Regions from separate parts of the Streptomyces sp. NPDC030840 genome, predicted to be linked through region 4. Evidence: riboswitches for the same ligand, from Rfam matches in the RefSeq annotation. Region 4 holds a riboswitch; each other region holds the start of a gene.

The links. A riboswitch is a leader RNA that binds a small molecule or an ion and turns the genes downstream of it on or off. The one in region 4 is predicted to bind cyclic di-AMP.
Region 1: linked by a shared signal. The riboswitch ahead of ACZ49J_RS13155 (C40 family peptidase) and the one ahead of ACZ49J_RS26680 (M23 family metallopeptidase) in region 4 are both predicted to bind cyclic di-AMP.
Region 2: linked by a shared signal. The riboswitch ahead of ACZ49J_RS07370 (M23 family metallopeptidase) and the one ahead of ACZ49J_RS26680 (M23 family metallopeptidase) in region 4 are both predicted to bind cyclic di-AMP.
Region 3: linked by a shared signal. The riboswitch ahead of ACZ49J_RS23875 (transglycosylase family protein) and the one ahead of ACZ49J_RS26680 (M23 family metallopeptidase) in region 4 are both predicted to bind cyclic di-AMP.

What each region holds. Positions count from the first base shown of each region.
Region 1 covers NZ_JBVIEE010000005.1:37,899-44,970, reverse strand. Annotated here, with positions in the region: gene ACZ49J_RS13170 (lasso peptide biosynthesis B2 protein) at 1-220, opposite strand, end outside; gene ACZ49J_RS13165 (ATP-dependent Clp protease proteolytic subunit) at 505-1,140, shown strand; gene ACZ49J_RS13160 (hypothetical protein) at 1,148-1,456, shown strand; cyclic di-AMP (ydaO/yuaA leader) riboswitch at 1,794-1,996, shown strand; gene ACZ49J_RS13155 (C40 family peptidase) at 2,000-2,473, shown strand; gene ACZ49J_RS13150 (DUF6328 family protein) at 2,636-3,178, shown strand; gene ACZ49J_RS13145 (ATP-binding protein) at 3,214-3,672, opposite strand; gene ACZ49J_RS13140 (helix-turn-helix domain-containing protein) at 3,923-4,786, shown strand; gene ACZ49J_RS13135 (DUF397 domain-containing protein) at 4,797-5,027, shown strand; gene ACZ49J_RS13130 (8-amino-7-oxononanoate synthase) at 5,119-6,246, opposite strand; gene bioB (biotin synthase BioB) at 6,419-7,072, shown strand, end outside.
Region 2 covers NZ_JBVIEE010000003.1:22,103-29,174, forward strand. Annotated here, with positions in the region: gene ACZ49J_RS07365 (aldo/keto reductase) at 1-574, opposite strand, end outside; gene ACZ49J_RS07370 (M23 family metallopeptidase) at 760-1,806, opposite strand; cyclic di-AMP (ydaO/yuaA leader) riboswitch at 1,819-1,975, opposite strand; gene ACZ49J_RS07375 (PP2C family protein-serine/threonine phosphatase) at 2,237-3,325, opposite strand; gene ACZ49J_RS07380 (GTP cyclohydrolase II) at 3,467-4,108, opposite strand; gene ACZ49J_RS07385 (MarR family winged helix-turn-helix transcriptional regulator) at 4,284-4,799, opposite strand; gene ACZ49J_RS07390 (dihydrofolate reductase family protein) at 4,869-6,017, shown strand; gene ACZ49J_RS07395 (antibiotic biosynthesis monooxygenase) at 6,083-6,676, shown strand; tRNA gene ACZ49J_RS07400 (tRNA-Met) at 6,755-6,828, shown strand; gene ACZ49J_RS07405 (hypothetical protein) at 6,907-7,072, opposite strand, start outside.
Region 3 covers NZ_JBVIEE010000011.1:100,947-108,018, reverse strand. Annotated here, with positions in the region: gene ACZ49J_RS23885 (cytochrome P450 family protein) at 1-660, shown strand, start outside; gene ACZ49J_RS23880 (transglycosylase family protein) at 872-1,849, shown strand; cyclic di-AMP (ydaO/yuaA leader) riboswitch at 2,032-2,245, shown strand; gene ACZ49J_RS23875 (transglycosylase family protein) at 2,249-2,956, shown strand; gene eno (phosphopyruvate hydratase) at 3,333-4,613, shown strand; gene ACZ49J_RS23865 (FtsB family cell division protein) at 4,719-5,195, shown strand; gene ACZ49J_RS23860 (DUF501 domain-containing protein) at 5,251-5,772, shown strand; partial or broken gene ACZ49J_RS23855 (cobyrinate a,c-diamide synthase) at 5,723-5,892, opposite strand; gene ACZ49J_RS23850 (Ppx/GppA phosphatase family protein) at 5,932-6,873, shown strand.
Region 4 covers NZ_JBVIEE010000013.1:104,078-111,149, forward strand. Annotated here, with positions in the region: gene ACZ49J_RS26665 (bifunctional acetate--CoA ligase family protein/GNAT family N-acetyltransferase) at 1-1,881, opposite strand, end outside; gene ACZ49J_RS26670 (HPr family phosphocarrier protein) at 2,126-2,407, shown strand; gene ACZ49J_RS26675 (GntR family transcriptional regulator) at 2,554-3,249, opposite strand; gene ACZ49J_RS26680 (M23 family metallopeptidase) at 3,534-4,301, opposite strand; cyclic di-AMP (ydaO/yuaA leader) riboswitch at 4,314-4,480, opposite strand; gene ACZ49J_RS26685 (M16 family metallopeptidase) at 4,761-6,149, opposite strand; gene ACZ49J_RS26690 (M16 family metallopeptidase) at 6,146-7,072, opposite strand, start outside.

The DNA of each region.
Region 1 (7,072 bases), on a different contig from region 4:
CGACCCGCGCATGGGCCCGGAACGGCGCGGCGCGCACGCCCGTGCACCACACCGGCCACGCCCCGCCGAACCGGCACAGCAGCGCGGTCGTGAGGGACCGCTGCGGACAGCCCTGACCGGCGCGGCGGGTGCCGACCGCGACGACGGCGTCCCGTGCCGCCCGCGCCTGCGCGGCGCCGCCGGAGCGGCCCGGCCCCGACCAGGCACAGGACGTACGGATCCGGCGCGGCGGGCGGCCGGGCGAGAGCGACGGCGCACCGCGCGGCGAGGCGGCGCCGCCGGGTCGGCGGTCCGGCGCCCTCCAGGGCGAACGGGGTGCTCATACGGTGGCCGGCCTGGCGTCGCGCAGGGCGACCCACCGCCACCACGACGCCGACCGCACCACCTCCGGCCACGCCAGGTTTGAGTTTCGCCCCGACAGCGGAGATGACAACGTACGTCCTGTACATTTTTTACAGAGACCGCTGTGCTGGACCACGGCTCTGCCGCGAGGAGGGGTACACCATGACCCGACCGTCCGCCCGCTACGTCCTGCCGGAGTTCACCGAACGCACGACTGAGGGCCACAGGACGATGGACCCGTACTCGAAGCTGCTGGAGGGGCGCATCGTGTTCCTCGGGACGGCGATCGACGACACCTCGGCGAACGACGTGATGGCGCAGTTCATGCACCTCGAGTACGCGTCGCCGGACCGGGACATCGCGCTCTACATCAACTCTCCGGGTGGCTCGTTCAGCGCGATGACGGCCGTCTACGACATGATCCAGTTCGTCACCTGCGACGTGGAGACCGTCTGTCTCGGGCAGGCGGCGTCGGTCGCCGCGGTGCTGCTGGCCGCCGGCACCCCGGGCAAGCGGTCGGCACTGCCGGGGGCCCGTGTGCTGCTCCAGCAACCCGCGCTGCACGAGCCGGTCGAGGGGCAGGCGTCCGACCTGGCCATTCAGGCCGCCGAGTTGATGCGCAACCGCCGGACGCTGGAGGAGATGCTCGCCCGGCACACCGGCCGGAGCGCCGAGCGGGTGCGCGACGACATGGAGCGGGACAAGATCCTGGACGCCCGGGCAGCCGTGGAGTACGGCCTGGTGGACCGGATCGTGCCCAGCCGGAAGCCGTCGAGCACCCTGCCCGGCGCGAGGTGAACCGCCGATGCTCCCACCCGACCTGCCGCCACTGCCCGCGCTGACCCGCGCCGAGGCCGAGCTGATCGACCGCTACCTCGACGTGGTCGACCTGCTCGGCCGGATCAACCCGGCCCGCCCCGGCGACACCTACCGCGGGCTGCGCGCCGCCCAGGCCCTGGTCCCCAAGGCGACGGCCCTGCGCGACGCACTCGAACTGATGCACACCCGAGGTGAGAACGAGATGCACGCGACGACCCTCGCGCGGGCCCTGCGGGTCCTCGACGGGGAACGCCGGGCGGCACGCGTCGCCCTGCCTCCCGGCCCCGGCAGCTGACGTGACGGCACGAGCCCGGGCCGCACGACGAACTGACGAGACGTCCGGCCCGGTTCTCGAACGGACCAGAGGACGTACCTGCGAACGGGGCAGATTTCGATCCCTCCTCAGGCCCAGGAAAGTTGCGCAACACGCGTACCACAACAGCGGAATCAACCGTTTCTCCGCTGGTCCGGCGCTCGTCGGCCTCCTTGACTCCCGGGTGCGCGGATGCCTGTCCACCCGAACGGGCGAGTGGTGAGTAACCCCACAAACTGCCGATTCCGTTCGCGGTTTCCAACATTCGTGCGTCAAGATCCGTACCTGACGACAAGCCCCCGCCACCGCGGCGGGGCGATCCGGGCGGACGCCGAGTCCTGCCGCCGCCCGGGTGACCGGTCGACAGGAGTGGATCGGCAGGAGTGGAGGACCCAAGCACGACGGGCCGCCGGAGCGTCAGTTCCGAGCAGTCCTTGGGGTGAAGCCGCGGCAACGCGGCCGGGCAACTTCGCCAGCCCGAATCCGACAGGTCATCCTTCACAGGCGGCTGACGAAGGGTTGCGCATGACTGCGCTCAATCGTGTCCCGTCGCTCATGGCCCGGGCCGGTACGGCCTCGGCTCTCACCATCGCCGCGGTGGGCGGCACCATCGTGGCCCCCGGCATCGCGTCGGACGCCGAGGCGGCCACACCGGCGGCCAAGGCGCTGCAGGTCGCGGCTTCGAAGAAGGGCTCCCCCTACAAGTGGGGCGCCGCGGGCCCCAAGAGGTTCGACTGCTCCGGGCTGACGCTGTACTCGTTCAAGAAGGCGGGCAAGAAGCTCCCCCGTACGGCGCAGGCGCAGTACAACAAGACGAAGCACATCTCCGCCAAGAGCCGCAAGGCCGGAGACCTCGTCTTCTTCCACTCGGGCTCGAACGTCTACCACGTCGGTATCTACGCCGGTAAGGGCAAGATCTGGCACTCGCCGAAGAGCGGGGAGGTCGTGAAGAAGGAGAAGATCTGGACGAAGAGCGTCTGGTACGGCCGGGTCCGCTGATCCGGCCGAGGGGCGACGGCGGTGAGGGCAGCCGTCGCCCCTCGGGGCCCGCCCGCGACGCGCCGGACCGAGACGTGCCCGCCCGCGACGCGCAGGGCTGTGATGTGCCTGGCCGGCGGCTCGCGGTGCGTGACACGGCCCGGGATGGTTACTCGTTCATCCATGTCCGACCACCAGAGTGCGCACTGGGGACGCAACGAGACACCCCTGGAGAGAGCCGACCGCAACTTCGTCGAGCTCCTGCAGGAGCTGCGCGTCACCCAGACCGGTGTCCAGATCCTCTTCGCCTTCCTGCTGACCCTGGCGTTCACCCCGCGCTTCCCGTCGCTCGACACGGTGCAGCGCGTCACCTACGTCACCACACTGCTGCTGGCGGTCCTCGCGGCCGCGCTCTTCACGGCCCCGGCCGCGCTGCACCGCTCGCTCTTCCAGCAGAACGCCAAGCCGCTCATCGTCCAGGTCTCCTCCCGGCTGGCCAGCGTCGGCCTGATGGTGCTCACGCTGGCGTTCACGGGGTCGGTGCTGCTCGTCGTGGACGTGACCCTGAACCGGGGTGCCGGTGCCGCCGCGGGAGCCGGCGCCTTCGGCGTCTGTGTCGCGCTGTGGTGGGTGCTGCCCCGCTTCGTCCGGCGGTCAGGCCTCGGCCGGGGTCCCGACGTCACCCCCACCCGCTCTCCGGAAGCGGCGCCGCCCGGACGCCGGTGAGCGGCCGAGAAGGGCGAGGCGGCCGCTGCGCGACCTCAGGGTTCCTTCTGCCCGGCGGCGGTGACCGGCTGGGCGGGGATCGTCCACGGCAGTTCGATGGCCACTGTCTTGCCGCCCTCCCGGGTGGGTCTGACGCTGAGTCTGCCGCCGCACTCGGCGGTCAGCCAGCGGATGATGACCAGGCCTCGGCCGTTGTCCTGCTGGACGGCCGCGGGCAGGCGCTTCGGAAAGCGCGGGTGGCTGTCGGTGACGCCGATCCGCAGCTGCTCGTCACGGTCGAGCGCGATGTCCACGGTGAACGTGGGTGACAGCCCGAACGTGTGCTGGACGGCGTTGGTGGCGAGTTCGGACACGATCAGCCGGACGGTGTCCGCGACTTCGGTGTCGCTCGGCAGGCCCCATTCGGCCAGCACGGTGGCGACGTATGTGCGAGCCGCGGAGACCGAGGCTGGATCGCTCGGCAGAGTGACGGATGCTTCCTGGTGGTCTGCCATGGCGACGTCGTCCCTTTCCCACGGGACCGGAGTCCGACACGGAGCGGATGGATTCGAGTACGGTCCCGGACTGGTGCTTCGCGCCAGATTGCCATCACCAGGGCCGTCGCGGTGCCGATCCACCGAGATATGCATATATCTGTCGCTCGAAGCGGTGAACTCTCCGACGACCGACCGTATTTGGGCGGGCCTTTCGGTGCATCCTCTACCGTCGCCCCCGGCACCGCGGCCGGGCGGAAGGAGACGACCCATGCAGTACGGTCCGGCGGTGCGCCGGCGCAAGCTGGGAGCCGAATTGCGTGATCTGCGCACCCGCGTCGGCCTCACCAGCGTCGAGGCCGCGCGCCTCGTCGGCTGGCACCAGTCGAAGGTGAGCCGCATCGAGACCGGCTCCAGTGGAGTGAAACCGGCCGACGTACGCCGGCTGCTCGACGCGTACGACGTACGGGATCCGGAGCTACGGGAGCTGCTGCTGGTCCTGGCGGGCAGCGAGGACGGCGGTGGCGTACGGCAGAACTGGTGGCACGCCTACCGCGGGGTACTGCCTCCCGCCTACCGGGACTTCATCAGCCTGGAATCCCAGGCCAGCGGCATGCGCACGCTGGAGACCTCGGTGGTGCCGGGGCTGCTCCAGACCCCGGAGTACGCCCGGGCGGTGACCCGTGCCGCGGTGGAGGGCCTGCCCGAGGACAAGCTGGACACGCTGGTGGAGGTGCGCATCGCGCGGCAGGAGGTGCTGCACGGGGACCCTCCGCTGGAGCTGAACGCGCTGCTGGACGAGGCCGTGCTGCGCCGGGAGGTCGGCGGACCAGAGGTGATGGCGCGGCAGTTGCGACGGCTGAGGGAGGCGGCCGCTCTCCCCCAGGTGCGACTCCAGGTGCTGCCGTTCACCGCTGGGGCGCATGTGGGCATCACCGGTCCTTTCGTCATCTTCTCATTTTCGAGCACAACTGATCTGGACGTGGTTGTTCTCGACAACCTGACGAGTAGCCTCTACCTCGAGCGGAAAGAAGAACTCCAGGCGTATGTCGAGGCCTTCAACGCCCTTCAGATCCACGCCCTTTCGCCCGAGGAATCGTTGGATTACATCGCCGGGATAGCCGCCGGCGCGTAAGGAGGCACCCATGTCCGCACTGCCACCGCCTCGGAACATCCCCTCAAGCACCGCGTTGCACGACGTGCGGTGGCTGCGCAGCAGCCGCAGTACCGGAATGAACAACTGCGTCGAGACGGCCCGTCCGGGCCCCGGCCCCTGGGCCGGACAGGTCGCCGTGCGCGACTCGAAGAACACGGCCGGGCCCGCCCTGCTGTTCGCCCCCGAGGCCTGGGAGGAGTTCATCGCGGCACTCCGGTGACCGCGCCGGCCACCACGTCCACGACAACGGTCACGTTCAGGTCCGCGTGATCACTCCCGCCGATCGCGACGCACGGCCGTGGCACGCCGACTCACGGTCGCGTCTCGCCGATCACCCGTACGGCTCGGTCGAGTTGCCCGTCGGTGAGATCCCCGCGGGCGGTCAGCCGCAGCCTTGAGATGCCGTCGGGCACGGACGGTGGGCGGAAGCAGCCGACGGCGAGACCGGCCGTGCGGCAGTCCGCCGCCCACCGCACCGCCTGTTCGGGGGACGGCGCGCGCACGGAGACCACGGCGGCGTCGGGCCGCACCGCTTCAAGGCCCGACGCCGTCAGCCGTGTGTGGAGCTCGGTCGCCACCGTGCGCGCCCGCGCGGCGCGCTCCGGCTCCCGGCGCAGCAGCCGCAGCGCCGCGAGGGCCGCTCCGGTGGCGGCCGGGGCCAGACCGGTGTCGAAGATGAAGGTGCGGGCCGCGTTGACCAGATGGTCGATCACCCGCGCCGGGCCGAGGACGGCACCGCCCTGACTGCCCAGCGACTTGGACAGCGTGACCGTCACGACGACGTCCTCCGCGCCCGCGAGCCCCGCCGCGTACGGAGCACCCCGGCCTCCGTCGCCCAGGACGCCGAGCCCGTGCGCGTCGTCCACCAGCAGCCCGGCTCCGAACTCCCGGCAGACGACGGCGAGTTCGTCCAGCGGGGCGGCGTCGCCGTCCACCGAGAACACCGTGTCGGACACGACCAGCGCACGCCCGCCCCCAGTACCGAGCGCCTTGCGGACGGTCTCCGGGTCGGCGTGCCCCACCACCTGCGTGGTGCCCCGGGCCAGCCGGCACCCGTCGATGAGGGAGGCGTGGTTGCCCGCGTCCGAGACGATCAGCGAGCCGTGCGGGGCCAGCGCGGTGACGGCGGCGAGGTTGGCCGCGTACCCGGAGGAGAAGACCAGGGCCGCCTCGAAGCCGCAGAAGCCGGCCAGCTCGCGCTCCAGCTCGCCGTGCAGCTCGGTCGTGCCGGTGACGAGCCGGGAGCCGGTCGAGCCGCCACCCCACCGCCGCGCGGCCTCGGCGGCGCCCTCGACGACCTCGGGGTGCCGGGCCAGGCCCAGGTAGTCGTTGCTCGCGAGGTCGAGGAGCGGTGAGTCGGCGGGCCGCGGGCGCAACGTCCGTACCAGTCCGGCACGGTGGCGCGCGTCCGCCTGTTCGTCGATCCAGCCGAACGCCATGGTTCCTCCGAGCGGGCGTGCCTCTGTGCGGGCGTGTGTCTTTGTAGGCAGTGCACAGACCCTAGCGGGGCGGCGAGCGACGCAGGATGTGGCAATACCCACACGTCGAACCGTCTCTGTTGTGCAAACTCTCCTTGGCCCGGAGCGCACCCGTAGGACAGGATCGGCTCTCATGGACCTGCTGACGACGCTGGTGGACAAGGGGCTTCGGCGCGAGATGCCGACCCGCGAGGAAGCGCTGGCCGTACTGGCCACCTCCGACGACGACCTGCTCGACGTGGTGGCCGCGGCCGGCAAGGTGCGCCGCCACTGGTTCGGCCGCCGGGTGAAGCTCAACTACCTGGTCAACCTCAAATCGGGCCTGTGTCCGGAGGACTGCTCCTACTGCTCGCAGCGCCTCGGCTCCACCGCCGGCATCCTCAAGTACACCTGGCTCAAGCCGGACGAGGCCTCGAAGGCGGCGGCCGCCGGTTTGGCGGGTGGCGCCAAGCGGGTCTGCCTGGTCGCCAGTGGCCGGGGCCCGACGGATCGGGACGTCGACCGGGTCTCCGCCACCATCAAGGCGATCAAGGACGAGAACGAGGGCGTCGAGGTGTGCGCCTGCCTCGGCCTGCTCTCCGACGGCCAGGCCGAGCGGCTGCGCGAGGCGGGCGCGGACGCCTACAACCACAACCTCAACACGTCCGAGGCGACGTACGGCGACATCACCACCACGCACACCTACGCCGACCGTGTCGACACCGTGAACAAGGCGCACGCGGCCGGTCTGTCCGCCTGCTCCGGCCTCATCGCGGGCATGGGCGAGAGCGACGAGGACCTGGTGGAC
Region 2 (7,072 bases), on a different contig from region 4:
AGCTGGAGCGGGAGACCAGGTTGTAGTGCGGCTGGAGCGCCACGTACCGGGCGAAGCCCTCGCGGTCGGAGAAGTCGAGGGATGCCTGGAGGCGCTCGGGGGAGATGTTGGAGGCGGCGATCGCGCGGACCTTGCCCGCCTTCACCAGTTCGTCCAGCGCGGTGATGATCTCCTCGACCGGGACCTCGGGCTTGTCGAAGTGGGTGTAGTAGAGGTCGATGTAGTCGGTGTCCAGGCGGCGCAGGGAGGCGTCGGCGGCGGCCTTGATGTTGGCGGCCGTGAGGCCCTGGTAGTCGGGGTGCTGGCTGACCTTGGTGGCGATCACGACGTCGGAGCGGTTGCCGCGTGCCTTGACCCACTTGCCGATGATGGTCTCGGACTCGCCGCCCTGGTTGCCCTCGGCCCAGGCCGAGTAGGAGTCGGCGGTGTCGATGAAGTTGCCGCCCGCGGCCGTGTAGGCGTCGAGCACGGCGAAGGACTGGGCCTCGTCGGCGGTCCAGCCGAAGACGTTGCCGCCGAGGGACAGCGGGAAGACCTCGAGGCCGGAGGAGCCGAGCTTGCGAAGAGAAGTCATGCTCTCCATCAACGCCCTTGCCGGACGCGCCAATTCCACGCGTCCGGCCAAGGGTTCGTAAATCCGGGAGAAGATCACCTCACCTGCTCCCGGAAGATCTCAGGAGGAGAGCTCTCAGGGGGCCTCAGGAGACCCCGGGGGCCTCAGGGGACCCCGGGGACCGCGGAAGGGCCCCGGGAGGAACCTCAGGGGTTCAGCCCCTTGCTCTGCAGCCACGCCATCGGGTCGATGCCGGAGCTGCTGCCGCCGGGGTGTACCTCCATGTGGAGGTGGGCACCCGTGACGTTGCCGGTGGCGCCGACACGGCCGATGACGTCGCCGGTCGCGACCTTCTGGCCGACGCTGACGCTGATGGAGGACTGGTGGGCGAACCAGACCTCGGTGCCGTCGTTGAGCGTGAGCACCGTCTTGTAGCCGTAGGACCCGTCCCACCCGGCTTCGGTGATCGTGCCGCTGCCCACCGCCTTGATCAGCGTGCCCGTGGGGGCGGCGAAGTCGAGGCCGGTGTGCTGGCCGGAGGACCAGTACGCGCCGGACTGACCGAAGGTGGAGGTGATGGTGTACGAGGACGTCGGCAGCGTGAACTGCTTGGCGAGCTCGGCGAGGCGCTCGGCCTCGGCCTTCTTCCTGGCCTCCTCCTCCGCCGCCTTCTTCTCGGCGGCGGCCTTGGCCTCGGCCTCCTCGCGCTCCTTGGCGGCGACTGCGGCGGCCTTCTTCGCCTCGGCCTCCTCGGCGGCCTCGGCGGCGGCCCTGTCGAACGCCTCCCGCTGCGACTCGGCCTGCTGCATGATGCGGGCGCGCAGCGCCTCTCCGGCGTCGTCGGCGCCCTCCTCGGTGTCGGCGGCGGTCAGGCCCGCGTTGCTGAGGGGGGTGGCGGAGCCCTCGGGCTCGTCCTCGGAGTCGAAGACCGAGCCGACGTTCGGCATGTCGGGCATCGAGATGGACACCGGCGGCTTGCCGGTCTGCGCGGTGGCCATGCCGCCCGCGCCGACGGCGGCTATGACGCCGACGCCCAGGACGGTGGAGCTGCGGGCGAGACCGCCGCGAGCGAGGCCGCTCTTCTTGGCGACCCGGTGCCGGCCGCGAACGGGGCGAATGGATTCCGCAGTGGGATTCCACTCCTGCCAGGGGCCCTCTTCCTGGCTGTTGTAGCCGCCGTACCCGAAGGTGTCGCTGTCGCCGTGTTGGCCCGGCACGGTCGGGGTTTCGGTCGCAGACCGGTTGGACGCCACGTGGGCGTACTCCTTTCCTTCCTTCTCGCCTACCGGGTTAGCTGACGGGTTCGGAGCAGGAAGGTCTCCTACGCGCGTAAACCAGCCGTGCTTCCACGGCGGCTTCCGCGCGATTCACCCCAGGGTGGTGGTTCCCCGGTTCCCTTGCGGGATTCGGCGCGTGCGCACGGAGCCGCCTCTTGTGACGGCTGGGACGACCGCGCTGCGTTATCGAACGTTAATAGACGCACGGGCCGTATTCCAAGCGGTTCCGGGTAATCACTCAGGCTTGTGCGCTGGACTTTCGGGTCAAGGGGGTCGTAAATCGGGCGAGTTACCCCTGTCTCAGGAGTCACAATTGTTCTGACGGTGCGTCAGTTGTTATGCGGAGAGACGTTGTTCGGACACACTCGGTGACGACGGTTATGAGGAAGTCGTGAACGATCACCGCTCACGGACGCCGGACCGCGAGGAGCGCCATGTCGTCCGTGGTGCCTCCGCCGGTGTGCCGCCGCACCTCGTCCGCGAGCACGCCCAGCATGGCGCGCGGGCCGGAGAAGGTCCGCCCGGACAGCCGCTCGGCCGGGTCGTAGAAGGCACCGCGCTCGTCGCGGGCCTCGGACAGCCCGTCCGTGTAGAGCAGCAGCACGGCCCCGCCGGGGAAGGCGGCCTCCTCGGCGCGGTCCGGCCGGCTGTCCAGCTCGCCCATGCCGAGCGGCAGCGCGGGCTGCCCGGCGTCGAGCACCCGCAGGGAGCCGTCCGCGTGCAGGAGCAGCGGCGGGGGGTGGCCGCGGTTGACGATCCGTACGACGCCGTCACCGTGCGGGAGCTCCGCGAGGACGGCTGTGGCGAACCGTTCCTCCGACTCGATCCCCTGCCGCCGTGCCGTCTCCCGGGCGAGCGCCCGCTCCAGCCGCTGTGCCACCGCCTCCAGGGTCGTCTCCTGCTCGGCGGCCTCCCGGAAGGCCCCGATGACGACGGCCACGGCACCCACCGCCTCCAGGCCCTTGCCGCGCACGTCCCCGACCACGAGCCGTATGCCGTGCGGCGAGTCCTGCACGGCGTACAGGTCGCCCCCGATGAAGGCGTCGGCCCGGGCCGCCTCGTACTGGGCGGCGATGTCGAAGCCCCCGATCCGCTCCGCGGGCTCCGGCAGTACGGCCCGCTGCGCCGCCTCGGCGATCTCGCGCGCTGAGGCGAGCCGGGCGCCCGTGCGCCGGACGAGCCGGTTGATGACGACGGCCAGGACGGCGACCGTGGCCACGGTGGCGATCTCGGTGACGGCGTCGACGTCCAGGCCGTACAACCGGACGTGGACCAGGAGCACCGCCAGGAACGCGGCGACCCCCGTGGCGACCGTGCCGCCCAGCGAGGCGAGGGGCGCGGCGACGAGCGGAGCGGCGGTGAAGAAGGGCACCGCGGTGTAGGCCCGGGGCGTGAAGTAGTCGAAGAGCACCCCGGCGACGACGAGCAGCGCTGGCAGCGCGCGGACGAAGGCCCGCGCGTACGAGATCCGGGTGGCCTCCCCGCGGGGCGGCATCGGCCCCGCCGGCCCACCGTGTCCCTGCCCGCGGTCTCCTCGCTGCCCCACCCGTCCATACTTCCCGAGGGCCGGGAGGCAGGCGAGCGGGCGGGCACCGGGCGGGTCGGGCGGTGAGCCCCGGGCCGCGGAGCCGGGCGGTCAGCCCACGGAGAGTTCCGCCAGGTCCGCCAGCGGCAGCGTGTGCTGGGTCTGGAGGACCTTCGCCCGCAGGTAACGGACGTTGTGGGCGGTGGTGAAGACGCCCGTGGGGACGCGGGTGCGGACCTTGACCCCGAGGTCGCGCAGTTGCTGCGCCTTGTCGGGGTTGTTGGAGAGCAGGTCCAGGCTGTCGATGCCGAGGGCCCCGAGCATCTGCGCGGCGGCGGTGTAGTCGCGGGCGTCCTCGGGGAGGCCGAGGGCGGCGTTGGCGGCGTAGGTGTCGAGGCCCTGGTCCTGCAGGGCGTACGCGTCGAGCTTGTTGTAGAGGCCGATGCCCCGCCCCTCCTGGCGGAGGTAGAGGAGGACGCCACCGCGGTCGGCGATCTGCTCCACCGCCTCGCGCAGCTGCGGGCCGCAGTCGCAGCGGGCCGAGCCGAAGACGTCGCCGGTCAGGCACTCGGAGTGCAGACGGACCAGCGGCGTGGTGCCGGGCGCGGGCTCGCCGAGGACGACGGCCACGTGCTCCTGACCGTCGGTCAGGCCGTGGAAGGTGACCAGGTCGGCGTCGACGCCGTAGCCGTCGTGGAAGCGCAGCGGGACCCGGACGCGGGAGCGGGTGGTGGCGGTGGGCTGGTCGGTCATGCGGGGCCTCCGGTCCAGGTGCGGGTGTCAGTGCGGGGTCGGCCGGTGTGCTTCAGTTTTGAAGCACGTCGCTCAGAGGGACTCTAACCCTGCTTCAAAGTTCAATCAAGTCCGGCCAGGGATGTCACATCCCCGGGGAGGGCGGGAGAGGTGGGCCCTCAAGGGACCCGGCGGGCTACCCCGAGGAACAGGACCGGCGGCGCCACGGGAGGTCGTCGGGGGTCACCGCCTCGGCACCGCCGCCCTGCAGCGCCTGCGTGATGCCCGTACAGATGCGCTCCAGCTGCTCGACCTGCTCGGGTCCGAGGTGGTCGAAGACCGCCCTGCGGACCATCTCGACGTGCCCCGGTGCCGTACGCTCCAGCAGAGCCATCCCCTCGTCCGTGAGTACCGCCACACTGCCCCGCTTGTCGAACGCGCAGTCCTCCCGCCGCACCGTCCCGTCCTTCTCCAGCCGCGCCACGGCGTACGTCAGCCGGCTGCGCGTGATCTTCAGGGACTCGGCGAGGTCGGTCATCCGCAGACGGCGCTCCGGCGCCTCGGAGAGAGCGGCCAGCACGGAGTAGTACAGGTGCGGCATGCCGGCCTCCTGCTGGAGCTGCCGGTCGAGCGCGTCCTCAAGGAGCAGCGAGGCGGCGATGTACGCGCGCCAGGCACGCTGTTCCTCGGGGGTGAGCCAGCGGGTCGTCATACGGACAGTGTAGTTATTGTTTAAAAGTTGAACCAGGTCCCGCCAGTCACGACCACGGGAGCGACCCCCATGCCCCAGCCCTACGTCCTGTTGTCCGCCGCCGTCTCCCTCGACGGCTACCTGGACGACACCGGCCCCGAACGGCTGCTGCTGTCCGGCCCGGCCGACTTCGACCGGGTCGACGAGGTACGGGCGGCCAGCGACGCGATCCTGGTCGGCGCCGGCACCCTGCGCACCGACAACCCCCGGTTGCTGGTGAACTCGCCCGAGCGGCGCGCGGCCCGTGTCGCCGCGGGGCTTCCGGAGTACCCGCTGAAGGTCACCGTCACCGCGTCCGGTGACCTCGACCCCACGGCCCGCTTCTGGCACACCGGCGGCGAGAAGGTGACGTACACCACGGACAAGGGCGCCGAACGCCTCGGCCGCGTCGGCCTGCCCGCCGGCGTGGACGTCGTGTCCGTCGGCCCCGAGCTGAGGTGGCGGACCGTGCTCGACCACCTCGGGACCGTACGCGGCGTCCGGCGCCTCATGGTGGAGGGCGGCGGCCAGGTCCACACCCAGCTGCTCCAGGAGGGCCTCGCGGACGAGCTCCAACTCGCCGTCGCACCCCTGTTCGTGGGCCAGTCGGACGCCCCGCGGATGTTCGGCACGGGCGCCTACCCCGGCGGCCCGACCAGCCGTCTGCGCCTGCTGGAGACCCGGCCCGTCGGCGACGTCGTCCTCGTCCGGTACGCCCCCACGGTCCCCGGCACCGGCGGCCGGCCCTCGGCGGCGGACCGCCACTGGCTGGAGCTGGCCTGCGACCTGGCGGCCCAGTGCCCTCCCTCACGGACGGCCTTCAGCGTGGGCGCGGTGATCGTCGCCGCCGACGGTACGGAACTGGCCCGCGCCCACTCCCGCGAGGGCGGCGACCCGGTGGCCCACGCCGAGGAGGCGGCCCTGGCCAAGCTGGACCCCACCGATCCGCGCCTGGCCACCGCCACCGTCTACAGCAGCCTGGAGCCCTGCGCCCGCCGCTCCTCCCGCCCGTCCCCGTGCGCCCGGCTGATCCTCGACGCGGGGGTACGGCGTGTCGTCACCGCGTGGCGGGAGCCGGACACGTTCGTCGTGGGCGCCGACGGCAACGCGCTGCTGACGGCCGAGGGGGCCGACGTCGTCGTACTCCCCGAGTACGAGCCCCGGGCGACCGCGCCGAACAGCCACTTGCTCACTTCCTGAGGCCCTGGGTACTCCGTACGGCCAGTGCTCGCGCGAGAGCCGAGAGAGCCGGAAGGAGGCCCCCTGTGAGCCGCCCCCGCGAGGACATGACGACCCTGGACCGTGCCGAGGACCAAGGGGTGACGCTGGTCTACAGCTGGGAGGTCGATCCCGGCCGGCAGGAGGAGTTCGAGGAGCTGACCCACGAGATCGCCGACCTCGCCGAGGGCTTCTGCGGCCACGAGGGCGTCACCTGGCTGCGCCCCCAGCACGGCCAGCGGGTCTACCACGGCGTCCTGCGCTTCGCCGACCCGGAACGGCTGGACGCCTGGCTGGAGCTGCCGGCGCGCCAGGCCTGGCTGGACCGTGTGCGTGACATCGCTCACCAGGTCACCGAGGCCCAGCAGCAGCCCACCGGCATGGAGACCTGGTTCAGCCTCCCGCAGCGCCGGGTGAAGGCGCCGCCGCGCTGGAAGATGACGCTGGTGACCATGCTCGGCGCCTTCCCGGTCGCCCTCGCCATCAACGCGCTGGTCACCCCGCACGCCACCGCCCTGCCCCTTCCTCTGAAGGCCGCCCTCTTCCCCCTCATCGCGGCCCCGGTGCTCACCTACGTGATCATGCCCGGGCTCAGCCGCCTGTTCCGCCGGTGGCTGTACGAGGAGCGGGTGACCCGGTGACGTGAGGCCCCAGGGGGGCATGGCCACGTCAACGCGTGTGCTTGCCGTCCCGCGCATGACGTACACTGGTTTCACCGACGCGGGGTGGAGCAGCTCGGTAGCTCGCTGGGCTCATAACCCAGAGGTCGCAGGTTCAAATCCTGTCCCCGCTACTGAAGGCCTGGGGCCGGAATCCGAAAGGGTTCCGGCCCCAGGTGTTTTCGGGCACGGGGGGGGTCCGCCCCCGCCGCCTACTCCTCTGCCGCCTCGGGCCCCGGCCCGGGATGCCGTACGGCCCTCTTCACGTCCGCCTCGACCTCGCTGCGCGCCTGCCCCTCCGCGCTCGCGTACTCGGTCACCGCGGCCTGCACGTCCCGGGCGAGGTCGCGCCAGGCCCGCCACGCCGTCTCGTACGTC
Region 3 (7,072 bases), on a different contig from region 4:
CGCGAGGCGCTCCCCGACACCCCCGCACCCGGAGAGGACCTCATCTCGGGACTCATCCGGGCCTCCGACCACGGCGAGCACCTCACCGAGAACGAGGCCGCCGCGATGGCGTTCATCCTTCTGTTCGCGGGGTTCGAGACGACGGTCAACCTCATCGGTAACGGGACGTACGCGCTCCTCACCCACCCCGAGCAGCTCATACGGCTCCAGAAGTCCCTCGCCGCCCAGGACAGGGAACTCCTGGAGACCGGTGTCGAGGAACTCCTGCGGTACGACGGCCCCGTGGAGCTCGCCACCTGGCGCTTCGCCACCCGGCCGCTGACCATCGGCGGGCAGGACATCGCCCCCGGCGATCCCGTCCTCGTGGTGCTCGCCGCGGCCGACCGGGACCCCGAGCGGTTCGCCGACCCCGACGTCCTCGACCTCGGCCGCCGCGACAACCAGCACCTCGGTTACGGCCACGGCATCCACTACTGCCTCGGCGCGCCCCTCGCCCGCCTGGAGGGGCAGACCGCGCTCGCGACTCTCCTCACCCGCCTCCCCGACCTCCGACTCGCGGTGGATCCGGCTGATTTGCGCTGGCGCGGCGGGCTCATTATGAGGGGATTGCGCACGCTTCCCGTGGAGTTCGCACCGGTTCGGCCGACAGGTCGGGCATGACACCCGGCGCTCCCCGGTGGAACCGTCAAGCATTCCCGCTCATACGCCGAACGACCCTCTGAGCTGACACTTTCTCAACTCTGTGATCTTCACGTGATCTGCGCTGCATTAACTTGTGACAAGAGTTCGACTGCGGATACGTTCACGCATCAGCGTCACGGCTCGCCACAGCCGTCGCGTTGGTCCCTGCTGTCGCGTGAAAGGCAACCGCATGCTCTCCGGGAACGGTCGTCACCGTCGGCCCCGTCAGGCTCCGGCCCTCCTCGTCGCCGCCGGAGTGACCGGCTCGGCCATCGCCATCCCGCTCCTGGGCGCGACCGGTGCGAGCGCGGCCACCGGGACGACCTGGGACAAGGTCGCGGACTGCGAGAGCGGCGGCTCCTGGAGCGCCAACACCGGCAACGGGTACTACGGCGGGCTGCAGTTGTCCCAGATCGACTGGGAGAAGTACGGAGGCCTCGACTACGCGCCCAGCGCCGACCAGGCCAGCCGTTCCCAGCAGATAGCCGTCGCCGAGAAGATCCTCGACGACCAGGGCGTCGGTGCCTGGCCCACCTGCGGGCTCCTCTCCGGGCTGGGCGATGACTCCGGATCCGCCGACGTGGACACCGGCCTGGCGGGCGATTTGCTCGGCTCGCCCGATTCGTCTGATTCATCCGGTTCTTCTTCCTCCGGCACCTCCGACCGCGGGCTGAGCGACTCCAGTGAGAGCACCTCCCGGGACGCCGACGGTCAGCGCACGGATGCGGCAAGAAGCGGAGAATCGGCTGATTCCGGCCGGACTGACGACTCTTCGGCGAACGCCGACGCCGGCGCCGCCTCCGGTTCCGCCTCCGCCTCCGGTTCTGATTCCGGCTCCGAGGACGCGGCCCCGGGGACCGGCCGCCATCGTGGCGAGACCGCCGACGAGGACGCCTCTGGCGGCCGTACGGACGCGGCCACCGGCTCCACCGGGCGGCACGCCTCGCGGAGCGGTGACTCGGCCCGGGAGGTCGAGCTGCCGGAGGACCCGTACGCCCCGTATCTCGTCCACACCGGGGACAGTCTGTGGGCCATCGCCGACTCCCTTGGCCTGCCGGGAGGATGGGGCGAGCTGTACGCCGAGAACAAGGACACGGTCGGCACTGACCCTGACCTTGTCCGCCCCGGTCAGAGGCTGAACGTCAGTGACGAATCGGACGAAAAGTAGCGAGAGTTAGCGCTACCTTTCGGGGTGAATGCCCGTTTTGATCTCGGTGGGAGATGAGTCACAGAAGCCCTGATCGTCTTTGTAAATCCCCGGATCGCGTGTTTACGGTCGTGATCGCTCGCCACAGCGGGCCCCTGCGGTCGGTACGCCGAATCCTGCCAACCGCCGTACGGGAACAGTCGTCGCGTCAAGCGCCGTAGGCAGGAGCGGGGGACCCAAGGTAGGCGCCGGGCCCGGGAGTCGGGAGACGACCGGGAACGGCTTGGGGTGAAGCCGTGCGGAAGCGGCGGAGGCGGAAGCCATCCGCGGCACAGGCCGAAAGGCCGACCGCGCGGCCGGGCAACTCAACCGGCCCGAACCCGACAGCTCACCTCGCAGGCGTCGGTGAGGGGATACTTCATGCTGTCTTCCTGCAAGGGCAAGCACCGTCGTTCGTCCACGACGTCCAAGGCCGGCCGCATCGTCGCGATGGCCGGCGTCACCGGTGCCGCCATCGCCGCCCCGCTGCTTGCGTCCGGCACCGCCTCCGCCGCCACCGCCTCCGAGTGGGACGCGGTCGCCCAGTGCGAGTCCGGCGGCAACTGGTCGATCAACACGGGCAACGGCTACTACGGCGGCCTGCAGTTCTCCGCCTCGACCTGGGCCGCGTACGGCGGCACGCAGTACGCCTCCACCGCCGACCAGGCGAGCAAGGCCCAGCAGATCGAGATCGGCGAGAAGGTCCTCGCGGCTCAGGGCAAGGGCGCTTGGCCGAACTGCGGCACGGGTCTGTCCGGCGCCGCGTACGACGGTGGGGCGGCCACCTCGGACTCGGGCTCCTCGGGTTCGCAGGCGAGCTCCGGCTCCGCCGAGCAGGGCACCCAGAGCTCCGGCGGCCAGGAGCAGCGCGCCTCGCGTTCCTCGGAGCGGGCCACCGTCGAGACCCCGACCGGCAAGAAGGTCAAGAAGGGCGACGGCGAGTACAAGGTCGTCAAGGGTGACACCCTCAGCAGCATCGCCGAGAAGAAGAACGTCAAGGGTGGCTGGCAGAAGCTCTTCGAGCTGAACAAGGACATCATCGACGACGCCGACTTCATCTTCCCCGGTCAGCAGCTGCACCTGAGCTGAGAACAAGCCGGTTCCCAGCTGAACCACAGCGCCCTCACATCCGTGTCCTCCAGAGTGGAGGTCTCGTGAGGGCCGCCCCCCGTCCCCCACGGGCTCCCCGCCCCGGTGCGTGTTCCCCCGTACGCACCGGGGCGGGGTTTTTCGCGCGCCGCCCCCCTGTCCTGGCGCTGCCGAGTGCTGCCGTGGTGCGTCCTGGCGTTGCCCGGCGGTGTCCCGGCGCCTTTTGGCGGCCTCTTTTTGTTCAGTTCAGGAACAATTTACTCTCGGTTTGGTCCACAGGTCGGGCAGGAGACTGGCCGATCCCCCGGAGACGGTTAGGCTCGTCCCGCAGGGCCACGGCCCGCGTACCCGCGTCACATCCCAGAAGGAGATGCTCGTGCCGTCCATCGACGTCGTCGTAGCCCGGGAAATCCTGGACTCCCGAGGCAACCCCACGGTCGAGGTCGAGGTCGGCCTCGACGACGGCAGCACCGGTCGTGCCGCCGTCCCGTCCGGCGCCTCCACGGGCGCCTTCGAGGCCATCGAGCTCCGCGACGGCGACTCGAACCGCTACCTCGGCAAGGGTGTCGAGAAGGCCGTCCTCGCCGTGATCGAGCAGATCGGCCCGGAGCTCGTCGGCTACGACGCCACCGAGCAGCGCCTGATCGACCAGGCGATGTTCGATCTGGACGCCACCGACAACAAGGGCTCCCTCGGCGCCAACGCCATCCTCGGCGTCTCGCTCGCCGTCGCCCACGCCGCGTCCGAGGCGTCCGACCTCCCCCTCTTCCGCTACCTGGGCGGCCCGAACGCGCACCTGCTGCCGGTGCCGATGATGAACATCCTGAACGGCGGCTCGCACGCCGACTCCAACGTGGACATCCAGGAGTTCATGATCGCCCCGATCGGCGCGGAGACCTTCTCCGAGGCCCTGCGCTGGGGCGCCGAGGTCTACCACACCCTGAAGAAGGTCCTGAAGAGCAAGGGCCTGGCCACCGGTCTCGGCGACGAGGGCGGTTTCGCCCCGAACCTCGGCTCCAACCGCGAGGCCCTCGACCTCATCCTCGAGGCCGTCAAGGAGGCCGGCTACACCCCGGGCGAGCAGATCGCCCTCGCGCTCGACGTCGCCGCGTCCGAGTTCTACAAGGACGGCGTCTACGTCTTCGAGGGCAAGGAGCGCTCGGCGGCCGAGATGACGGAGTACTACGCCGAGCTCGTCGAGGCCTACCCGCTGGTCTCCATCGAGGACCCGCTGTTCGAGGACGACTGGGACGGCTGGAAGACGATCACCGACAAGCTCGGTGACAAGGTCCAGCTCGTCGGCGACGACCTGTTCGTCACCAACCCCGAGCGCCTCGCCCGCGGCATCGAGGAGGGCGCCGCCAACGCCCTGCTGGTGAAGGTGAACCAGATCGGCTCGCTCACCGAGACCCTGGACGCCGTCGAGCTCGCCCAGCGCAACGGCTTCAAGTGCATGATGTCCCACCGCTCCGGCGAGACCGAGGACGTCACCATCGCCGACCTCGCCGTCGCCACCAACTGCGGCCAGATCAAGACCGGCGCCCCGGCCCGCTCCGAGCGCGTCGCCAAGTACAACCAGCTGCTGCGCATCGAGGAGATCCTCGACGACGCGGCGGTGTACGCGGGCCGCAGCGCGTTCCCTCGCTTCAAGGGCTGATCCGATCCGCAACGGGTCCATGCTGAGCCCGTCGTACGTACGTCCCCGTACCGGTCCCGTACCGTGTGCGGGGACGTACGCGCGTGTGGAACGAGAGGCGGGGACATGGCTGTGAAGGACCGGGACCGTTTCTCCACCGCGACCAGGCTCCGGCTGCTCGGTGAGCAGACGGCGGCCCGCGTCTACCGCTCCCAGACCAAACGCCAGGCCCGCCGCTCCCGGCTGACCGGGCGGGCGGCCCTGCTCGCGCTCGTGCTCTGCTCGCTGATCGTGGCGCTGGCGTACCCGATAAGGCAGTACGTCTCCCAGCGCGCCGAGATCGCCGAGCTGGAGCAGCGGCGTGAGGAGGCCCGTGAGCGGGTCGAGCAGCTGCGCGACCTCAAGGCCCGGTGGCAGGACGACGCGTACGCGGAGCAGCAGATCCGGGAGCGGCTGCACTATGTGATGCCCGGCGAGACCGGCTACACCGTGATCGACCCGAAGACGGCGAAGCAGTCGCGTACGACGCGGGGGGCGGCGGACCGTCCCTGGTACGCCAACGTCTGGGACGGGGTCGACAAGGCCGACGCCGCGGGCCGGTGAGACTTCCCCGAGCAGTGGAACCCAGGAACTGACGAGAGAGACGTAAGCAGCAGGTATGGAAACACCCCCGCCTTCCACCGAGCGCACCGAGCCGACCGACGCGGACGTCGAGGCCTTCAAGCAGCAGCTCGGCCGGCCGCCGCGCGGATTGCGCGCGATCGCGCACCGTTGCCCGTGCGGGCAGCCCGACGTGGTCGAGACGGCGCCCCGGCTGCCGGACGGTACGCCGTTCCCGACGACGTACTACCTGACGTGTCCGCGGGCCGCGTCCGCGATCGGCACGCTGGAGGCGAACGGGGTGATGAAGGAGATGACCGAGCGGCTGGGGTCCGATCCCGAGCTGGCCGCCGCGTACCGCTCCGCGCACGAGGACTACATTCGGCGCCGCGACGAGATCGAGGAGCTGAAGGGGTTCCCGAGTGCCGGGGGCATGCCGGACCGGGTGAAGTGCCTGCACGTGCTGGTGGCGCACTCGCTGGCGGCGGGGCCGGGGGTGAATCCGCTCGGGGACGAGGCGATCGCGATGCTGCCGGAGTGGTGGCGCAAGGGTCCGTGTGTGGCCCCGCACGAGGAGTGAACGCCCCCGGAGTTTTCAGCCCGTCCGGCGTTTGAGGACGAGGCCGAAGGCCGATACGCGGGGGTCTGGGGGCGCAGCCCCCGGGGATGGGACGGGTAGGGGCGGCGGGGGCGATCCAACTCCACCCCCCAACCACCACGACAGGAGACCGGAGAACGCATGACCAGGGTCGCCGCCATCGACTGTGGCACCAATTCCATCCGCCTGCTCGTCGCGGACGCGAACCCGCACACCGGCGAACTCACCGACCTCGACCGCCGGATGACCATCGTCCGCCTCGGCCAGGGAGTCGACCGCACGGGCCGCCTCGCCCCCGAGGCCCTGGAGCGCACGTTCGCGGCCTGCCGCGAGTACGCGGCGGTCATCAAGGAGCACGGCGCGGAGCGCACCCGCTTCGTCGCCACCTCCGCCTCCCGCGACGCCGAGAACCGCGACGAGTTCGTCCGCGGGGTACTGGACATCCTCGGCGTCGAACCGGAGGTCATCAGCGGCGACCAGGAGGCCGAGTTCTCCTTCACGGGAGCGACCAGGGAACTGATGGGGCGGGAGGAACTCCGGACGCCCTATCTCGTCGTCGACATCGGTGGCGGGTCGACGGAGTTCGTCGTCGGTGACGGCCACGTGCGCGGAGCGCTGTCCGTGGACATCGGGTGCGTACGGATGACCGAGCGTCACCTCGTACGGGACGGTGAGGTCGTCGATCCGCCGGAGCCGCGGCAGGTCGAGGCCATCCGGGGCGACATCGAGGCCGCTCTGGACCGCGTGGAACGGACCGTCCCACTGCGCGAGGCGCACACGCTCGTCGGGCTCGCGGGGTCCGTGACGACCGTGTCGGCGATCGCGCAGGACCTCCCGGAGTACGACTCGACCGCGATCCACCACTCCCGGGTCGCGTACGACCGCGTGCGGGAGATCACCGAGTGGCTGCTCGCCTCCACGCACGCCGAGCGGGCCGCCGTCCCCTCCATGCACCCGGGCCGGGTCGACGTCATCGCCTCGGGCGCGCTGGTGCTGCTGGCGATCATGGAGCGCATCGGTGCGAGCGAGGTCGTGGTGAGCGAGCACGACATCCTGGACGGCATCGCCTGGTCCATCGCCTAGGCCGGCGCCGGGAACGGGCCTGTGGTGAGCACGATTTTGCTACCCGCCGGCATCCTCGCTTGAGCGTCTTGGGTAACGTATGAGCGCCTCTCGGAGGTCCTGGCGAACCCCTCGTTGACGCACCGCCGAGAAAGTTCGTGAAGTTCTTCACAAGGAAATCGGCCCTGCTGAGGGACGATGCGGCCCTCTAGTGGGTGCT
Region 4 (7,072 bases):
CGGGACGGCGTGGGGTGCCGTGCTGGTGGCCCGGGAGAGGGCGTCCGCGAGACCGCCCAGTTCGACGTGGACCACGAGGACCGGCTTGGCCGGGGCATCCGCCGCCGCCGAGCGGAGCGCCTCGGCGAGTGCCTCGTCGGCGGCCTGCGTCTCCCCCACCGCCGGTATGGCCGTGACGACCACGGCATCGCAGGTGTCGTCCGCCAGTGCCCTGGCCAGGGCCGCGTGGAAGTCCTCCGCCGAGGCGCCGGTCGTGAGGTCCAGCGGGGGCAGGGGACTGAGCCCCTCGGCGAGGCAGGCGTCGTACGTGAGCAGTCCCAGCGACTCCGAGTTCCCGAGGATCGCCACGCGCGGGCCGGTGGGCAGGGGCTGGCGGGCCAGCAGCAGGCCCGTGTCGACGAGCTCGGTGATCGTGTCCACGCGGATCACACCGGCCTGTCGCAGCAGGTCGGACACGGTGGCGTGGGGCAGCCGCGTGGCCCGTACGGCGTGCCCCTGGGGGGCCGCTCCGCCGTGGCGCGCGCCCTGGACCACGACCAGCGGCTTGACCGCGGCCGTGCGGCGCGCGAGGCGGGTGAACTTGCGCGGGTTGCCGATGGATTCGAGGTACATGAGGGCGACGTCGGTGTCCGGGTCGTCGTACCAGTACTGGAGCACGTCGTTGCCGGAGACGTCCGCGCGGTTGCCCGAGGACACGAAGGTGGACACGCCCGTGACGCCGGTGACCCCTCCCCCGCGCCGGTGCAGCCGGGACAGCAGGGCGATCCCGATGGCGCCGGACTGGGCGAACAGGCCGATCCTCCCGGGGCGCGGCATCTCGGGGGCGAGGGAGGCGTTGAGCCGGATGTCCGGTGCGGTGTTGATGATCCCGAAGGCGTTGGGCCCGATGATGCGCATGCCGTACGTCCGGGCCTGGCGCACCAGTTCGCGCTGGCGCTCGCGCCCCGCGGGGCCGCTCTCGGCGTATCCGGCGGAGACGACCACGAGGCCCTGCACGCCGTGCCCGCCGCACTCGGCGACGACCTCGGGGACGTGCTCGGCCGGTACGGCGACGACCGCGAGGTCGACGGGCTCGGCGATCTCGCTGATGGAGCGGTAGGCCGGGACGCCGTCGAGCTCCTTCTCCTGAAGGGCCCTGTTCACGGCGTACAGGCTGCCGGTGAAGCCCGCGTCCCGGAGGTTGGCGAGCACGCTGCGGCCCACGCCGCCGGGGGTGCGCCCCGCTCCGATGACGGCGACCGAGCCGGGCGTGAGCAGCCGTCGCACGGACCGGGCCTCGGCGCGCTGCTCCCGCGCGCGCTGGACGGCGAGGGAGCGGTCGGTGGGCTCCAGGTCGAACTCCAGGCGGACCACGCCGTCCTCGAAGCTGCGCTGCTGCTGGTACCCGGCGTCGGTGAACACCTTGATCATCTTGGTGTTGGCGGGGAGCACCTCGGCGGCGAAGCGGCGGATGTCCCGCTCCCGGGCGACCGCCGCGATGTGTTCGAGGAGGGCGGACGCGACGCCGCGCCCCTGGTGGGCGTCCTGCACGAGGAACGCGACCTCGGCCTCGTCGGCCGGGGAGGAGGCGGGCATGCCGTCGGCATCGATCCGGTCGTAGCGTACGGTGGCGATGAACTCGCCGCCGACCGTGGCCGCGAGTCCCACCCGGTCCACAAAGTCGTGGTGCGTGAAGCGGTGGACGTCCTTGGCGGACAGGCGAGGGTACGGCGCGAAGAAGCGGTAGTACTTCGACTCGTCGGAGACCTGCTCGTAGAAGCTGACCAGGCGCTCGGCGTCATCAACGGTGATGGGCCTGATGCGTGCGGTGCCGCCGTCGCGCAGCACCACGTCGGCCTCCCAGTGGGCGGGGTACTCGTGCCGGTCCGACGAGGTCTGCATGGGCCCCAGAGTACGGCTCGCGTACGACAACGGCGCGGGGCGGTCTCGCGGACGAAAGCGGCGCGGGAACTCTCGCGCACGGCAACGGCGCGGGGCACTCTGGGGTACGCGAGAACCGGATCGAGGTCAGGCCGTGGGCCCGATTCCGGACCCGCTTCAAGTTTGCGGGACATTGGTCTAGACAACCGGTCTAGACCAGTGGAGACTCACAACATACCGAGACACACCTGAAGGGCAGCAACACATGGCTGAGCGCCGCGTCAACGTCGGCTGGGCCGAGGGCCTCCACGCCCGCCCCGCCTCCATCTTCGTCCGGGCCGCCACGGCCTCCGGCATCCCCGTGACGATCGCCAAGGCCGACGGCAACCCCGTCAACGCGGCCTCCATGCTGGCGGTGCTGGGCCTGGGCGCCCAGGGCGGCGAGGAGATCGTGCTCGCCTCCGACGCCGAGGGCGCGGACGCCGCGCTCGACCGGCTGGCGAAGCTGGTCGCCGAAGGACTCGAGGAACTTCCCGAGATCGTCTGAGTGACGCGGTAAAAGGACCGGAAGGTCGCCCGCGCACACTTCGAAGGGCTCGTCCGAATTACCGGACGGGCCCTTCGCATTTCCTCTTCACGGGCAGCAGAAATAATCCCCCGCGAATTCGACCTTCTTTGTATACGGCCCTCGTGTTAATGCCGCAGGCTCGTGATGTTTACGGGATGTTGCGAAGTCCTCACACGCTCCGCGCGGTCGGCCTGGCCGGGAAATCGCAGGCGGTGCGCGGCGGTCGCGCGTTCGGTGTGCAGGGCCGTGATCGCCCGGGCCCGCTCGCTGTCGCCGCGCGCGACGGCGTCCACGATGCCGCCGTGTTCGGCCCAGGACTCGACGGGGTTGGCGGGCGCCTCCACCGCGTACATCCAGGCGATCTTGTGGCGCAGCTGGGCCAGCGTCGAGGTCAGCGCGGGGCTGCCGGAGGCCTGGGCGAGCGTCTCGTGGAACCAGCCACCGAGCGAGCGCAGGTCGTCGGTGCTGCCCCGCCTGGCCCGCTCCTGGCCCAGCCTGACCAGGCCGCGCAGCACCTTCAGATGGGCCTCGGTACGGCGCTGGGCGGCGCGCGCGGCGCCCAGCGGCTCCAGCAGCATGCGCATCTCCAGCAGGTCGGCGGCCTCCTGTTCGGTGGGCTCCGCGACGCACGCGCCCGCGTGCCGGCGGGTGACCACGAAGCCCTCGGCCTCCAGGGTGCGCAGCGCCTCACGGACGGGGACGCGGCTGACGCCGTACCGGCGGGCAAGGAGTTCCTCGGTGAGCCGGCCGCCGCGCTCGTAGACACCCGCGACGATGTCATCACGGATCGCCGTGCATACCGAGTGTGCCGGAATACGCATGACCCGACCTCCGCCTTAATCCCCGTGAAACGCCGTTGATTGACGTGTGTTCAAGCGACTCTATTGCAGTCCGCCGGAATTTCCGATGCCGGGCCGGAATCCAGGGATATTTTTTGGACAACACGGACAGGACGTTCGTCACAACGACAGAGGCGCGTACGGCAGAGGCGCGTACGGCAGAGGTATGCACGCCGGCGGTATGCACGCCTGAGGTATGTCAGAACGACGAAAGCCCCGGCTCGGCGAGCCGGGGCCTCCTGGGGCTTGCGTGCCGTCGCCGTGGGTCAGACGTTCACGCCGTGCGAGCGCAGATACGCGACGGGGTCGATGTCCGAGCCGTACTCGGGCGTCGTGCGGGCCTCGAAGTGCAGGTGCGGGCCCGTGACGTTGCCGGTGGCCCCTGAGAGGCCGATCTGCTGGCCGGGGGTGACCGTCTGGCCGACGGAGACGCCGATGGACGACAGGTGGCCGTACTGCGTGTACGTTCCGTCGTTCATCTTGATGACGATGTTGTTCCCGTAGGCACCGCCCCAGCCCGCCTCGACGACGGTGCCGGAGCCGACCGCGTGGACGGCGGTACCGGAGGAGGCGTGGAAGTCGATGCCGGTGTGGCTGCCGGAGGACCAGACCGCACCGCCGGACTTGTAGCCGGTCGAGATGTACGAGCCGCTGACCGGGGCGACGTAGGTGTTGAGGCGCTTGCGCTCGGCCTCGCGGGCGGCGCGCTCCTTGGCCTCGCGCTCCTTCTTCGCCGCTTCCTCCGCGCGCTGCTTCGCGAGCGCCTCGGCCCTCTTCTGCGCGGCGGCCTCCTCCGCGGCCTGCTGCTGGGCGGCGGCCTGGGCGTCGATCTGCTCGGCCACGGTGTCGCCGATCGCGACGGCCTGGGTGAAGCCGGTCTGTTCGACGGAGTTGGTGTCCGCGGCGAACGCGGGGGCTGACAGGGCGCCGATGACGCCGGTGGTGGTGAGCGCGGCGGCGCCGACGGCCTTGGTGGTCACGCGCTTCATCCGGCTGGGACGACGGTGCTTCCCGGTGGCGCAGGTGTACGCCATGAAGTGGCTGGTCCTTTCCTTCCCTCTCGCCTACCGGGTTAGCTGACGGGTTCGGAGCAAGGAAGGTCTCCTACGGGCCCCCTTCACCAGGTGCAGGGCGTCCGATTCACCCCAGGGACTGCGGTTGGGTCCCCGGCTCCCCTGGCTCGCGCCGTACGGGGACTCGGCGATGGCTGTCCGGTGCCGCGGGTGCGGCGTACTGCTGACGAACAGCCGGACCGACGCTAAGTGGGCCGTCTTTGAAATAACAAACGGATCACGGGATTTGTAGCGCATGCCACAGGGCAGACACGCAACCTCCCCCGCAATACGGACATCCGGGGACCCACGTGACTCCTGAGTCACCGGGCCCCCGGATGCGGGCGGGCTCCACTCGGCCAGTGGCCGGTCCGCGAGCCGGCTCCTGGTCGGTCCGCGGCCGGTCCGCGAGCCGGCTCGTGGCCGGTCCGTGCGGGCGCTCTACTCGGCGCGTACGACGGAGACTTCGCCGATTCCGAGGGCCCTGACGGGCTCCTCGATCTGCGCCGCGTCACCGACGAGGACGGTCACCAGACGGTCCACCGGGAAGGCGTTCACCACGGCCGCGGTGGCTTCCACGGTGCCAGTCGCGGCGAGCTGCCGGTACAGCGTCGCCTGGTAGTCGTCCGGCAGGTGCTGCTCGACCTGGTCGGCGAGGGTGCTCGCGACGGCGGCGGCCGTCTCGTACTTGAGGGGCGCGACCCCGACGAGGTTCTGCACGGCGACGTCGCGCTCGTCGTCGGTGAGGCCCTCGGCGGCGAGCGTGCGCAGCACGGTCCACAGGTCGCCCAGAGCCGGTCCCGTGTTCGGCGTGTCGACGGAGCCGCTGATGGCGAGCATCGCGGCGCCCGAGCCGTCCGGTGCGGAGCGCAGCACCTGGCCGAACGCCCGCACACCGTAGGTGTAGCCCTTCTCCTCGCGCAGGACGCGGTCCAGGCGGGAGGTGAGGGTGCCGCCCAGGCAGTACGTGCCGAGCACCTGGGCCGGCCACACGCGGTCGTGCCGGTCGGCGCCGACGCGGCCGATGAGCAACTGCGTCTGGACCGCGCCGGGACGGTCCACGATGACGACGCGGCCGGTGTCGTCCGCGGTCACCGCGGGCACGGGGCGCGGCTCGGCGGACGAGCCGGTCCAGGCGCCCAGGGTGTCACCGAGCAGCGCGTCCAGGTCGACGCCGGTGAGGTCGCCGACGACGACCGCGGTGGCCGTGGCGGGGCGGACGTGCTTCTCGTAGAAGGCGCGCACGGCCGCCGAGTCGATGCCCTCGACCGTCTCCTCGGTGCCCTGGCGCGGGCGTGACATGCGCGAGGCCGCCGGGAACAGCTCCTTGGAGAGCTCCTTCGCGGCACGGCGGGCCGGGTTGGCGGTCTCGTGCGGGATCTCGTCGAGCCGGTTGCGGACCAGCCGCTCGACCTCGCTGTCGTCGAACGCCGGGGCCCTCAGGGCGTCGGCGAGCAGGCCGAGCGCCTTGGGGAGCCGCGAGGCGGGGACTTCGAGGCTGAGCCGTACGCCGGGGTGGTCGGCGTGCGAGTCGAGGGTGGCGCCGCAGCGCTCCAGCTCGGCGGCGAACTCCTCGGCGGAGTGCTTGTCGGTGCCCTCGGAGAAGGCACGGGCCATGATCGTGGCGACACCGTCGAGGCCCGCGGGCTCGGCCTCCAGGGGCGCGTCGAGGAGCACCTCGACGGCGACGACCTGCTGGCCGGGGCGGTGGCAGCGCAGCACGGTCAGTCCGTTGTCGAGCGTGCCGCGCTCGGGGGCCGGGAACGCCCAGGGCCTGGCCTCGCCGGACCGGGGCTGCGGGTGGAAGTCCATGGTCGCGAGCTCGGTCACTTGGCCGACTCCTCGTTCTCGTCGGTCACCGCGGCTTCGGCGGTCTCTGCGGCGGTCTCGGCGTCCCCGCTCTCAACGGTGATCGGCTCGTACACGAGCACCGCGCGGTTGTCGGGCCGCAGCCGGGCCTGGGCGACCGCCTGGACCTCCTCCGCGGTCACGTCGAGCACGCGCTGGACGGCGGTCAGGGCGAGCTGCGGGTCACCGAACAGGACGGCGTACCGGCACAGTTCGTCGGCGCGGCCCGCGACCGTGCCGAGCCGGTCCAGCCACTCGCGCTCCAACTGGGCCTGGGCGCGCTCCATTTCCTCGGCCGTGGGACCCTCGGCGGCGAACCGGGCGAGTTCCTCGTCGACGGCGGCCTCGATGACCGGGACCTCGACGTCGCCGGAGGTCTTCACGTCGAGCCAGCCGAGGGAGGGCGCCCCGGCCAGCCGCAGCAGGCCGAAGCCCGCGGCGACCGCCGTACGGTCGCGTCGCACGAGGCGGTTGTAGAGGCGGGACGACTCGCCGCCGCCGAGGACGGTGAGCGCGAGGTCGGCCGCGTCGCACGCGCGCGTGCCGTCCTCCGGGAGCCGGTAGGCGGCCATCAACGCGCGCGCGGGGACCTCCTCCTCCACGACCTCGCGCAGCTGCTCGCCGATGATGTCCGGCAGGGAGCCGTCACGCGGGGCGGGCTTCCCGTCATGCCCGGGGATGGACCCGAAGTACTTCTCGACCCAGGCGAGCGTCTGCTCCGGGTCGATGTCACCGACCACGGAGAGCACCGCGTTGTTGGGCGCGTAGTAGGTGCGGAAGAACGCGCGCGCGTCCTCCAGCGTCGCCGCGTCCAGGTCGGCCATCGACCCGATCGGGGTGTGGTGGTAGGGGTGGCCGTCCGGGTAGGCGAGGGCGGTCAGCTTCTCGAAGGCGGTGCCGTAGGG